Funiculus sociatus GB2-C1: one gene and its partner. The protein of the gene in region 1 interacts with the protein of each later gene in a pairwise test. Links are inferred from orthologs where the notes say so. Each region holds a gene or a part of one and is shown on either strand. Other genes may lie near its edges. The genes, in order: NDI42_RS25980 and sufU.

Region 1 (5,613 bases):
ACAGATGCCACTTGCGCCCTTTCACCTGTTTGCCGCCATCATAGCCGACCTCAATATTGACCATTGTGGCAGTTTCCACTGATTGACTATCTAAAACGGCAGCGCTGGGGGTAGGCTCATGATCTTCCATCACTCGCACCCACTGCTGTAGCCTTTTGTTGATGCGTTGCCAAGTTCCATCAATACGCCATTGCCGAAAATAGTGATAAACCGTTTTCCATGCGGGTTGCGTCGTGGGGTAGCATCCGCCACGCGCAACCAGCACACAAGATATAGAGGATACCGTTCACCACAGCTTGCATATCAACACTTCGGGGACGCCTACCTACTTTGGCTCTAGGAATCAGCCCTGAGAGCAGTTCCCACTGCTCGTCGGTTAAGTCACTGGGATAGGATTGAGACATTGCTCTCTTCACGCTGTCGAATCAACATTTTGCTATTGACAGGGTATAGTTATGAGAGCTTTTTTACTTTTGAGACATCCTCTTAGAAGTCTAATTAACTCAGTGCCAATTTGCTGGATGCGATATCTGATAGTTATTACAACAATATTCCCATCTTGTAGTCCCAGTTGGTAGTGGCGATCGCTCAGATGCAACTGTTCTTGTAGTTTCGCTCTATCTTTGAAGTATTACAGTCAGAGGAACTTCATCAAGTCTTTTGCTTATCGCTATCGTATCTTTAATTTCTCAACTTACAATTTTGCCAAAATAGAATTGTGACTCATTGGAGGCACCCATTGACACCATTTTGATTTGGTGAAGCTACACATCTTCAGGGAGCATACAAGGGGAGCGATCGAGAAGTGAATATACCTGATAGTTTGATGCAAACCAATCATCGGAGTTTCCGAAACTCCGACCGCCGCCAAATCTCAAATCCTAAATCCCAAATTGGTATGACTGTACGCCCTATTTATCTCGATTGTCACTCCACAACGCCCCTAGACGATCGCGTACTTGCCGCCATGATGCCTTACTTCACCCAGCATTTCGGCAACCCCGCCAGCGTGAGCCATTCCTACGGTTGGGAAGCTGAAGCTGCTGTCAAACAATCAAGGGAAGTTTTAGCACAAGCGATACACGCTACGCCAGAAGAAATTATTTTTACTAGCGGCGCGACGGAAGCGAACAATTTAGCTATTAAAGGTGTGGCGGAAGCTAATTTTAGCAAAGGGCGACACATCATTACAGTGGCAACCGAGCATAAGGCGGTTCTGGACCCTTGTAAATATTTGCAAACTCTTGGCTTTGAAATTACTTTTCTCCCAGTTGAAAGTGATGGATTGATTAATTTAGAACAACTGGAAAAAGCTATCCGTCCCGACACAATTTTAGTTTCCGTAATGGCAGCTAATAATGAAATTGGTGTCATACAGCCTTTAGCAGAAATTGGGGCAATTTGTCACAAGCATCAGGTACTATTCCACACTGATGCTGCTCAAGCTATTGGCAAAATACCTCTGAATGTGGAGGCGATGCACATTGATTTAATGTCAATGACTGCCCACAAAGTCTATGGGCCCAAGGGTATTGGCGCTCTTTACGTCAGACGCCGCAACCCCAGAGTCCAAATTGCACCGCAGCTGCATGGAGGTGGACATGAGCGGGGAATGCGCTCTGGTACACTGTATACACCTCAAATTGTCGGATTTGCCCAAGCCGTAGAATTGGCGCAGGTAAACATGGTATCAGAGACAAAACGCCTCATCCAGTTGCGCGATCGCCTTTGGCAACAACTCAGTCAGGTAGAAAAAATTCATCTGAACGGACACCCCAAAGAGCGACTACCAGGAAACCTTAACATCAGTGTAGAAGGGGTGGATGGAGCGGCGCTGCTGCTAGGATTGCAGCCAGTGGTAGCAGTTTCTTCCGGATCGGCTTGTACCGCCGCCAATGTGTCTGCTTCCCATGTTCTGACGGCGCTGGGACGTTCAGAACAACTAGCTTACGCCTCGGTTCGGTTTGGAATTGGACGGTTTAATACGGCATCTGAGATAGAAGCTGTAGCAAAACACGCGATCGCAACTATTTTCAGCTTGCGTAAACAAACGCAATGAAGGGAGACAATAGGACAAGGGAGAATCTTCTTTTCACCTTCTCCCTTGTCAAGAGTCCTTGAGACTACCAAAATTAAAGCGAGTGCAACTACCCATAAGTTGAGTCTGATCGGAGTGACAGCGCGATATAATACATCACAATAGAAGCAATTGCGGATCGAGGATCTATCAGGTTGCCCCTAAGAGTGAACCTGAAATGGAAGCGATCGCGCAAGATAGCTTTTGAGAGAGACTTTCTGTTCATTTTGGGCAAATTCCAGTGTTCAAGCCTTTTGAAAAGGCATGGCACTGGCAAAAAATGCAATCGGGGAAGAGTTTACAAGGGATGTCTGTCACTGTAATCAGTGATTCTGGGTTAACACACCTTTATTCTCTCTACGTAGGGGCGGGTTTAGAATCTATCCCCTGTCACATTGAATCAGAAGGTAAAACCAAATCGACCGAAAGAGAGTTTCTGGCTTACACCGTTATTTCTTTGAGCAAAAGTGAGAGGCGCCTAGAAAGGATCAACGAGGAAGGAAGAAGGAAGAAAAAGGAATTAAATCCGCCTTCTGCTTTCCGATTCTCTGTTGTGCCTAAACTTGCTACGAATTTTTGAGGAAATTGAATGCCGAAGCAAATTATTATCGCGGAGCAGCATCGGATTGCTGCCGTCTTTTGGGAAGATCAAATTCAAGAACTTGTCGTTGCTACTGGCAGCCACCAAGTCGGAGACATCTATCTGGGCATTGTTGAAAATGTCTTACCTGGGATAGATGCCGCATTTGTAAACATTGGGGATGCCGAACGCAACGGCTTTATCCATGTTACTGACTTAGGCCCCCTGCGGCTAAAACGTTCCGCTGGTGCGATTACAGAACTACTGGCACCCCAACAGAAAGTTCTGGTTCAAGTAATGAAAGAGCCGACCGGCAACAAAGGCCCCAGGCTCACAGGCAATATCAGCTTACCTGGACGCTATGTAGTATTGATGCCCTTCGGACGGGGTGTGAGTCTGTCGCGGCAAATCAAGAGCGAAAACGAGCGCAACCGCCTTAGAGCCTTAGCCGTTCTCATTAAACCTGCTGGCATGGGGCTAATAGTGCGGACAGAAGCCGAGGGACGCTCGGAAGAAGCCATCATAGAAGATTTGGAGACACTGCAAAAACAGTGGGAAGCGATTCAACAAGAAGTAAACTCCACTAGAGCGCCAGCGCTGCTAAATCGAGACGATGATTTTATTCAGCGCGTCTTGCGGGATATGTACAGTGCGGAAGTAAATCGAATTGTCGTAGATTCCCACACCGGAGTTAAGCGAGTCAAGCAATACTTAGTCAGTTGGAGCGGAGGAAAGTCGCCGGAAGGAGTATTAATCGACCATCACCGCGAGCGCCTTTCTATCTTAGAATACTTCCGCATCAATGCAGCCATTCGAGAAGCCCTCAAACCTAGAGTGGATTTACCTTCAGGAGGCTACATCATTATCCAGCTGACGGAAGCTTTAACGGTGATTGATGTCAACTCAGGTTCCTTCACCCGTTCTGCCACTGCAAGAGAAACTGTGCTGTGGACAAACAGTGAAGCAGCGACAGAAATAGCCCGTCAACTGCGGTTGCGAAATATCGCTGGTGTCATCATTGTTGACTTTATTGACATGGATGCACGGCGAGATCAGCTGCAAGTGCTGGAACACTTCAACAAAGCACTGAAGGCAGACAAAGCTAGACCACAAATTGCTCAACTTTCCGAACTCGGCTTAGTAGAATTAACTCGCAAGCGGCAAGGGCAAAATATTTACGAGTTGTTTAGTCAGCCCTGCCCTAGTTGTGGCGGTTTGGGGCATATGGTTCGCCTACCGGGTGAGTCTGCTAACAAAAATGGAGGAGAAATTGCCGAACCTCCCTCGCCGACACCTGTTAGGGAAGCACGGACGTTACCCTACCGAAATGAAGTCGGAATTAGGGAAATACCTTTGCCAGCCGTTGAAAGTCGCAGCGAAGCTTTAGATTTAGGCGCTGACGATGATGATGAGTCAATGGATTTGATGAATCATCCCAGTTATCAGGAGCGGGGGGTAAATAATAATCGCCGTCGTCGCCGCCGTCGTGTAGGTGAACCTCCATTAAAGGAGGAATTAACCCCAAAAACTCCTATTCGGATTTCGACTCCTCCGACTATAGTGAATCATTTCCGGGCAACTCCGGTGGCAGAACCGGAACCAATCCGCGAAAGCGAGACATATATAGGTGGGGGAAGTACGCCTCTACCCGTTGTGGAAGAAGTCCGTCGCTCGCCGAAACCTGAGCGTCCCAAGCCTTCCAGACAGGAAATTGAACCGCCGGAGATTGTTTCAATTGAAATGACCCCAGAGCAACAGGACGTTTATGCTTTGATGGGAATTTCTCCGTTGGTGCTGTTAGAGCGGGAAGTGAAAAATCCGAAATCGGCGATAGTGTCGATTACTTTGCCTGGAGAGTCACAGTCTACGGAAGCGATCGCTTCCTCAATCCAGGCGGCGAAAGATGAAAGAGATACACAGACTTCTGCCTTTGAGTCTGACGAAGACGATAATACATCTTATCTACCCTCCGCATTTGAGGTAGATGAAATGGAATATCAGACAGCAGACGAGGAGCAACGACAGATAGAGGAAGTGACACCTGTCGTAGACGAAGCCCCAGAAGAGCCAGACGCGATCGCATCTGACTCTGCATCCCCCAGTGAAGAATCAGAATCAGACAGTGGCGAGTCTCCAGTTCGGCGGCGGAGGCGGCGGCGGTCTTCTGCAACAGAGGCTTGAGAAAGGGTGAAGTTAGTGGTTAGCCATTAGTCGGTTGGCGGGAAGAAGGTTGGAAGGTTGGAAAGTTGTTAGAAAAAGACTTCGTTTCAACTTGACAACTTTTAAGATGGCAACTGACTAATGGCTAATAACCAGTGACTAATTACTAAGGAGCTTCCGTATCGTGTCGGTGCAGCAAGTGGTAGAAAAAGGCGCAGTCGTTAAGACTTCCCGCAAACCAAATTTTAACCTCTCGGATTTGCCAGAGTTACTCGGTGGCTGGGAACTGGTTGCTGGTGTGGATGAAGTTGGGCGCGGAGCTTTGTTTGGCCCAGTGGTGGCGGCAGCTGTAATATTACCAAAGTCTGCTTTTGCTGAACTTTCAGCCGCTGGGGTAAGAGACAGCAAGCAGTTGTCTAGTTATCGTCGGGGTAAACTGGCGGCACAAATTCAAGCGATCGCTCTAGACTGGAAAATTGGTTATGCTTCCAACCAGGAAATTGACCAAATTAATATTTTCCACGCATCCTTGTTAGCGATGAAGCGGGCTGTAATCAAGCTGAATATACAACCAGAGCTTTGTCTGGTTGATGGCAAGTGGCAGCTTCCAGACTTGCCAATCCCACAACAGAATCTAGTCAAGGGTGATGAAAAATCATTGGTAATTGCCGCCGCCAGCATTGTTGCTAAAGTGTGGCGCGACGACCTGATAATCCGTCTGGCAGCGAAGTACCCCGCCTACAACTTAACAGCGAACAAAGGTTACGGCACCGCTCACCATATACTTGCTTTACAA
Region 2 (7,499 bases), on another replicon or contig:
CCGAATGCACCTCATGCTGACAGGGTGACGCGCAATAGTGATGGAAGGCTGAAATTGTCAACTGCTGAAACATCTACTGTCTGCGCTGCACAACTGCAACAGCGATCGCAAAATTTGCAACTACTTGTGCGGCGTTGCTTGCAAGAACAACCCGCCGCACAAGTAGCAGCCGCTCAAGATAGCCCTAAACTAGCGGCATATCGACTATTACAGCAAGGTTTTGAGCAGTATCAGCCGAATAAGGTTGAATCTGCCATCCAGTCTTGGCAACAGGCATTAAGAATTTATCAGGAACTCAAAGACGTTCCGGGGGAAGTTGCTGCTAGAGGTGTTCTGGGTGCGGCTTCTCTGGTTCAGGAAAACTACAGGGAGGCGATCGCGCTCTTACAGCCATTTTTGACTATGGGACGGGAAAATGGCAATTCTAGCGATCGAGGACAAGCACTCTCAAATCTGGGAATTGCTTACAAAGCTTTGGGAAATTATGCAAACGCGATCGCATCCCATCAGCAAGCTTTGGCTATTATGCAGGAAACCAAAGACCGTCAGGGAGAGGGTCAGGTTTTAGTAAATTTAGGTAATACTTATGAAGCTTTGGGTGAATATGACAAAGCAATTAAATCATATCAGCAGAGTTTAACTATTGTACGGGGAATTAAAGATCGCTCAGGGGAAGGGATAGCATTAGGAAATTTGGGAGCTATTTACGCTAATTTGGGCAAGCATGACGAAGCAGTTAAGTCTTACGAACAGAGTTTAGCGATCGCCCGAAAAATTAACCACAAGGAAGGACAAGCAAGTTCCCTAAACAATCTCGGATTTGCTTACCAGGTTCAAGGCGATCATGTCAAAGCGCTTGGTTACTATGAGCAGAGTTTAGCGATCGCTCTGACAACTAGCGATCGCAAGTTGCAGCAGAAAGCATTAGGAAATTTGGGAATTGCTTACGAAGATTCAGGTGACTACGCCAAAGCAATTGAACATCACGAGAAAAGTTTAGAGATTGCGCGATCGCTTGGTGACAGACGCAGCGAGGGAATTGCTCTGAATAATCTAGGACATACCCTATTTACCTCTGGCAAACTCCCACAAGCAGAAAAAAAACTCCGCGATGCAGTTGAAGTTCTGGAATCTCTGCGACCGGGATTAAATGATATCCACAATGTATCACTTTTTGATACGCAAGTTCTCACCTACAGCCTGCTGCAACAAATCCTCATCGCTCAGAAGAAAGAAGATTCAGCTTTAGAAATTTCTGAACGGGGACGCGCCCGTGCTTTTGTAGAGTTACTGCAACAGCGGTTATCTCCTGAATCATCGGCTCGATCTAAAACTAATTTAAACCCTCCCACAATCGCGCAAATCAAAAAAATTGCCAAAGAACAAAATGCCACGCTGATTGAATATTCAATTGTTCCTGAAAAAGATTTCAAAGTACAAGGTAAACTCAGAGGGAAGTCCTCTGAACTCTTTATTTGGGTAGTTCAGCCTACAGGTAAAGTGGCGTTTCGTTCAGTTGACCTTAAACAGCTACGGCGGCAAAAAAATTCGTTTGAAGATTTGCTTGCTAACAGCCGTATTTTACACGGCCCTAATCTTCGGCAAGGAGACGCTGCTAGAGAGAAACTTCATCAAGTGCTGATTCAGCCGATTGCTGAATTCCTGCCCAAAGATGCAAATTCCCACGTAATATTTATTCCGCAAGGCGAGCTTTTCCTGCTGCCTTTCCCGGCGCTAAAAGGCCCCAATGGCAAATACTTAGTCGAGCAACACACAATCCTAACAGCTCCATCTATTGAGGTGCTAGACTTAACGCGCCAGCAACAGCAACGTATAGAAACGTTGCATAGAACGTCTCAACATAGCAAAGATGTGCTAGTGGTGGGCAATCCGACAATGCCGACAATGCCCGCAAAACAGCCAGGGCAAACGCCTCAGCAACTAGACCCATTACCGGGTGCCGAACAGGAAGCACAGACGATTGCTAAACTTTTGAACACCACGGCGATTATTGGGGACAAGGCAACGAAGGTTAATATTGTGCCGCAGATGTCTAAGGCGCGGCTGATTCATCTAGCAACGCACGGATTACTTGATGATATTCAAGAATTAGGCGTTCCTGGCGCGATCGCTCTAGCTCCATCAAAGAATGATAATGGATTCCTCACTTCTGGAGAAATCTTTGACTTGAAGCTAAATGCTGAACTTGTGGTATTGAGTGCCTGTAATACGGGACGCGGTGAAATTACCGGAGATGGTGTCATCGGGCTATCGCGATCGCTGATTTCAGCAGGAGTACCCAGCGCGATCGTATCCTTGTGGGCGGTGCCTGATGAGCCGACTAACCTTCTAATGACAGAATTTTATCGAACTCTGCAAACAAACCCTAATAAAGCCCAAGCATTGCGAAGCGCAATGTTAGCAACGATGAAAGAGTATCCAGAACCGTTAGATTGGGCAGCATTTACCCTAATTGGGGAAGCCCAGTAGAAACAACGGTTAAAAAATAAAATATAAACAATTCCCCCATGTCATCTTGGCGAGAAATTAGGCAACAAGCATTGCAAAGAGATCACCGCACCTGCCAAGTTTGCGGCAAAGAACACAGCGGACAAGTTCATCACATTATCCCTAAAAGCAAAGGTGGAACTGATGACTTGTGTAATTTGATAACACTTTGCGGCAGATGTCACATGGTAATTAGTCCAGTTCACGAATGGCTGATAACAAAGCTTTGGAAAATTCCGGCTGAGGAAATTAGTGGAGTAAGCCAACAGGTGCAAAATCGGATCGACGAAATAATAGAGGCTAGGGAGCAAAAACTGGGATAGAAATCTGGGAGTGAGGTTTACCAGCCCTGCCAAATTGAGAGACACTGATAGGATCGAGAAGGATTCATAAATTTTAATACTTATCCACTCATGACTCTGGGCAACCTGCGCGACCTTTATCAACAGGTCATTCTCGAACACTACAAGAAGCCACGGCACAAAGGCAAAACTAATCCGGTGCATCGGTATCAGAAAGGACATAATCCTTCCTGTGGCGATACGATTGAGCTGACGTTGCATCTGAACGATGCAGGCAACGCCATAGAAGAAGTAAAGTTTGAAGGAGAAGGCTGCGCGATCGCTATGGCTTCTGCTGACTTGATGGCGGATGCCTTACGAGGAAAGAGTGTAGGCGAAGCGCTGGAAATGGTTGAACGCTTCCAAAACATGATGAAGGGGCAAGCTGAGTTTCCTAAAGAACAGCGAAAGCTAAACGTCATGCAAGGCGTTTCTCAGTTCCCAGTCAGAATCAAATGCGCTAACCTTACCTGGCATACTTTAAAAGCTGCCCTGGAATTGCCCAATGGCAATTCAGGGAATGGCTTTATCAGTAATGAAAAAGAAGACGCTTGATCTGCCATGATAACGACTGCTGCTTTTTTAAACTATGCCAAGTGGGCGGGTATCCTCACCCTAGCCTGCGGTGTCTTGGCAGGATTGGGGTTTATTTTGCAATGGGGTATCCGGTTTCGCCTCGTGGGTATCACTGGCTTTATGGGCGTACTGACTGGTGGTTTGTTTGCCTTGGGTTTGGTGCCGTTAACCCACGCGGTAGTTCCGGGTGCGGTGCGCTATAAGCTGGTTTATGACACTGGGGGCGCGCAGACAGTAATCAAGGTTCCCCCGGAAATTACCGAAACACAATTGGACGCAACCCTGCGTCAAGCCGCCGCCAACTTGTTTTCTTATGGTCGTTTAGGTCAGATAAACAACCAACTCACTATTCGCGCACGCACCGTCATCCACCCAGAAGCAGGAGTTTCTAAACCGCTTTACTTGGGTGAGGTGAAGCGGAGTCTCGTCACCCGCGATGATGACCAGTTGGCTATTAAAGTTTATCCGGAAAATATCGCCCAACTGCCAAAACCCAACGCTTGAGCGTTTGTCATTATGAAATCGAGGCGGTTGCTTCCAGTATCAGGAAGCAACCGCCTCCAGAAAATTCTATTTATTCGCTGTAAATTTTTTTCAGAAAAATCTTGAGAGATACCCCTATTTAGAATAAAATAGTTCGTTCTATGCCCAACCAATCTTTGCCAGATTTGTCTACTCAAACCGCTACTTCGTTGTTTTCACTCTGTGTGGCTCCCGGTCGGGTGCTGCGGGGTCAGAAAGCGCTCTCGCAAGCGGGAGAAGCGATCGCGTGTTTGGGGCATCGTCCCTTAATTGTGGGAGGCGATCGCACCCTTGCCGTCACACTGCCCCAATTGCAAGCCGTTCTAGAGCAATCAAGCTTTGCCACAGCATCTTATAGCCCAGATTGTAGCGAAGCCAGCTTGAGATCTCTGCGACAAGCAGCCACAGATTCTCAAGCCGATCTGATTATCGGCATCGGCGGCGGAAAAGCATTAGATACCGCCAAATTACTCGCTTATCAGTGCGGGTTGCCAGTAGTCACGATTCCTACCTCAGCAGCTACCTGCGCTGCTTGGACAGCCCTATCCAACGTTTATTCTGACACCGGAGCTTTTCTGTACGATGTCAGCCTCGACCGCTGTCCAGATTTGCTGGTGCTGGATTACGATTTGATTCAGACTGCGCCGCAACGCACCCTGGTAGCTGGTATTGGCGACGCTTTGGCAAAGTGGTACGAAGCTTCTGTGAGTAGTGGTCATTCTGAGCAAAGTTTGCTAATTGCCGCAGTCCAACAAGCGAGAGTCTTGCGGGATATCTTGTTTCAAAAGAGTGCGGCCGCTCTCCTTGAACCAGGTAGTGAAGTCTGGAGGGATGTTGTCGATGCCACAATTTTACTAGCTGGGGTAATTGGTGGATTGGGCGGCGCTCAGTGTCGTACAGTGGCGGCTCATGCAGTACACAATGGTTTGACTCACATCCCAGCAGCTCATGGTGCCATACATGGGGAAAAAGTCGCTTATGGTATTCTCGCACAGCTGCGTTTGGAAGAAATGGTACAAGGCAACCAATTAGCTGCTACAGCCAGACAACAGTTATTAAAGTTTTACGCTGAGATTGGACTTCCTCAAACTTTGGAGGATCTGGGTTTGGGTGACATCACTTTAGCTCAGTTGCGGCAAGCGGCTGAAATTGCCTGCGCTGCTAATTCTGATATCCATCGGCTACCCTTTAAGGTTGTGCCTGACGAACTGATGGCGGCAATGGTTTCTACGACAATTGGTCATTTGTCAATAGCTAATGGCTAATGGCTGGCGATTAATTAGCTATCTTTTAAAAATGTTTTGATTGAGTTACGAGGTGGCATTTCATGTTCCAATTCCTAATAAGGATTTAGAGCGCTGCCCCGCTGAAAATATACACCAGTTTACGGATAGGTCTGATGACGTTAGATTGGATTAGCCCAGCCGACAGGCTGCAAGCCCTGCCGCCCTATGTATTTGCCCGCCTGGATGAACTGAAAGCTAGGGCGCGGGAGCAGGGGTTGGATTTAATTGATTTGGGAATGGGGAATCCAGATGGGCCTGCGCCGCAGCCAGTGATAGAGGCAGCGATCGCAGCTTTGCACAACCCCGCAAATCACGGCTATCCCCCGTTTGAAGGTACTAGCAGTTTCCGTCGCGCTATCACTAACTGGTATCGTCGTCGTTATGATGTTGACCTCGATCCGGATAGCGAAGCTTTGCCGCTATTGGGTTCTAAGGAAGGGTTGACTCATTTGGCGCTTGCTTATATCAATCCGGGAGATTTGGTTTTAGTACCTTCTCCGGCTTATCCGGCTCATTTTCGGGGGCCAGCGATCGCAGGCGGCAAAATTCACCAGCTGATTTTAAAACCAGAAAATGACTGGGTAATCGATATCGGTGCGATTCCAGATTCTGTAGCAGAACAAGCTAAGATTCTCTATTTCAATTATCCCAGTAACCCCACTGGCGCAACAGCACCCCGTGAATTTTTCAAAGATATTGTTGCCTTTGCTAAAAAGTACAAAATTTTACTCGTGCATGACTTGTGCTATGCAGAGTTAGCCTTTGATGGTTATCAGCCGACTAGCTTGTTAGAAATTCCCGGGGGCAAAGATATCGGTGTCGAGTTTCACACCATGTCAAAAACTTATAACATGGCTGGCTGGCGCGTGGGTTTTGTGGTGGGAAATAGACATATTATTCAAGGCTTGCGGACGCTGAAAACTAATCTGGATTATGGCATTTTTGCCGCTTTGCAAACTGCTGCCCAAACAGCGTTGGAATTGCCAGATGAATATGTGAATCAGGTATGCGATCGCTATCGTCGTCGCCGCGATTTTCTAATTCAAGGTTTGGGCGAATTGGGTTGGAATATTCCCAAACCAAAAGCCACAATGTATCTCTGGGTTCCATGTCCGGTGGGAATGGGTTCCACAGATTTTGCCTTGTCAGTGTTGCAGCAAACTGGTGTGGTTGTAACGCCGGGGAATGCTTTTGGGGCTGGGGGTGAAGGTTACGTGCGAGTAAGTTTGATTGCGGAATGCGATCGCTTGGGTGAAGCCTTGCGCCGCTTTAAAGAAGCGAATATCCGCTATCAGCCGTAAATCATCTCCGGTTAGCACTCAATAAATTGAATTACCTGTAGGCGAGACGACCGCCCTACAGGTAATTGCGTGTTTAATTGAACTGTATAGATATCTATGCAGCCACCGCCTCCAAGGAATTTCTCCGCAGCAAGTTCATCAATTCATCCTTGTAATCGTGGAAAATAGAGTGGCGCTTCACAGCATGGGTGCGATTGGGCAATTCGATGGGGATTTCTTTGCTCACCGTACCGGGACGCGCACTCAGGGCGTAGATTCGGTTAGAAAGGAAAACTGCCTCTTCTACATCATGGGTGATCATGAAAACCGTGAGACGATTGCGTTCCCAAAGTTCCAGCATAAACTGTTGCATAGATTCTTTAGTGTGAATGTCCAATGCACCAAAAGGTTCATCCATCAACAGCACTTTAGGTTCCGAAGCAAGGGCGCGGGCGATGGCTACTCGTTGCTTCATTCCGCCGGATAGCTCTTTGGGCAGCGATCTAGCAAATTCCGTCAACCCGACTATATTCAGATAGTAACTGGCGCGATCGCGTCGTTCCTTTTTTGATATTCCCTGAAGTTTTAGTCCAAATTCTGTATTTTCCTGCACGTTCATCCAGGGGTAAAGCGTGTAGTGCTGAAACACCATCCCCCGATCCGGCCCTGGCCCAGCGACGCGCACACCATCAATCTTAACTTCCCCTGTTGTGGGGGTATCCAGTCCGGCAATCTGCCGTAGCAGCGTGGACTTACCAGATCCAGATGCTCCCACAGAACAAATAAATTCGCCTTCCTTAATCGTCATATTAATGTCCTTGAGGACAACTAAATTTCCCTGTTTTGTATTAAAGTGCTTGTGCAGATTATTGATTTGCAAGTACATAACTTTAAAACCTCTAAATTGTTAAATGGATATTTAGGAACGACACACGCTGATAAGTCGGAAATCTATCGTTTTTGGCTTGCCCACTTACAAGAAACCC

What was found.
Region 2: the proteins of NDI42_RS25980 (region 1) and sufU interact in binary tests that used the Escherichia coli proteins (3 or more experiments, as listed by UniProt). The link is inferred for Funiculus sociatus GB2-C1 from one-to-one orthologs.

What each region holds. Positions count from the first base shown.
Region 1 is NZ_JAMPKJ010000087.1:15,041-20,653, reverse strand. What follows is about bases 168-2,978. They hold NDI42_RS25980 (cysteine desulfurase family protein), read left to right. Parts: upstream 168-898; coding sequence 899-2,059; downstream 2,060-2,978. Other genes in these bases: rne (ribonuclease E), read left to right, coding at 2,667-2,978; NDI42_RS25975 (hypothetical protein), read left to right, coding at 2,319-2,657; NDI42_RS25985 (transposase), read right to left, coding at 180-404. In the rest of the region: NDI42_RS25990 (transposase), read right to left, coding at 1-130; more of rne, read left to right, coding at 2,979-4,838; NDI42_RS25965 (ribonuclease HII), read left to right, coding at 5,077-5,613. UniProt on the Escherichia coli protein: Master enzyme that delivers sulfur to a number of partners involved in Fe-S cluster assembly, tRNA modification or cofactor biosynthesis. Catalyzes the removal of elemental sulfur from cysteine to produce alanine.
Region 2 is NZ_JAMPKJ010000059.1:16,550-24,048, forward strand. Bases 1,813-4,662 are described here. They hold sufU (Fe-S cluster assembly sulfur transfer protein SufU), read left to right. Parts: upstream 1,813-2,921; coding sequence 2,922-3,404; downstream 3,405-4,662. Other genes in these bases: NDI42_RS22200 (CHAT domain-containing protein), read left to right, coding at 1,813-2,490; NDI42_RS22205 (HNH endonuclease), read left to right, coding at 2,529-2,831; NDI42_RS22215 (Ycf51 family protein), read left to right, coding at 3,411-3,929; NDI42_RS22220 (iron-containing alcohol dehydrogenase family protein), read left to right, coding at 4,070-4,662. Also shown: more of NDI42_RS22200, read left to right, coding at 1-1,812; more of NDI42_RS22220, read left to right, coding at 4,663-5,212; NDI42_RS22225 (aspartate aminotransferase), read left to right, coding at 5,347-6,534; NDI42_RS22230 (ABC transporter ATP-binding protein), read right to left, coding at 6,629-7,399; NDI42_RS22235 (ABC transporter permease), read right to left, coding at 7,465-7,499. UniProt on the Escherichia coli protein: A scaffold on which IscS assembles Fe-S clusters. Exists as 2 interconverting forms, a structured (S) and disordered (D) form. The D-state is the preferred substrate for IscS.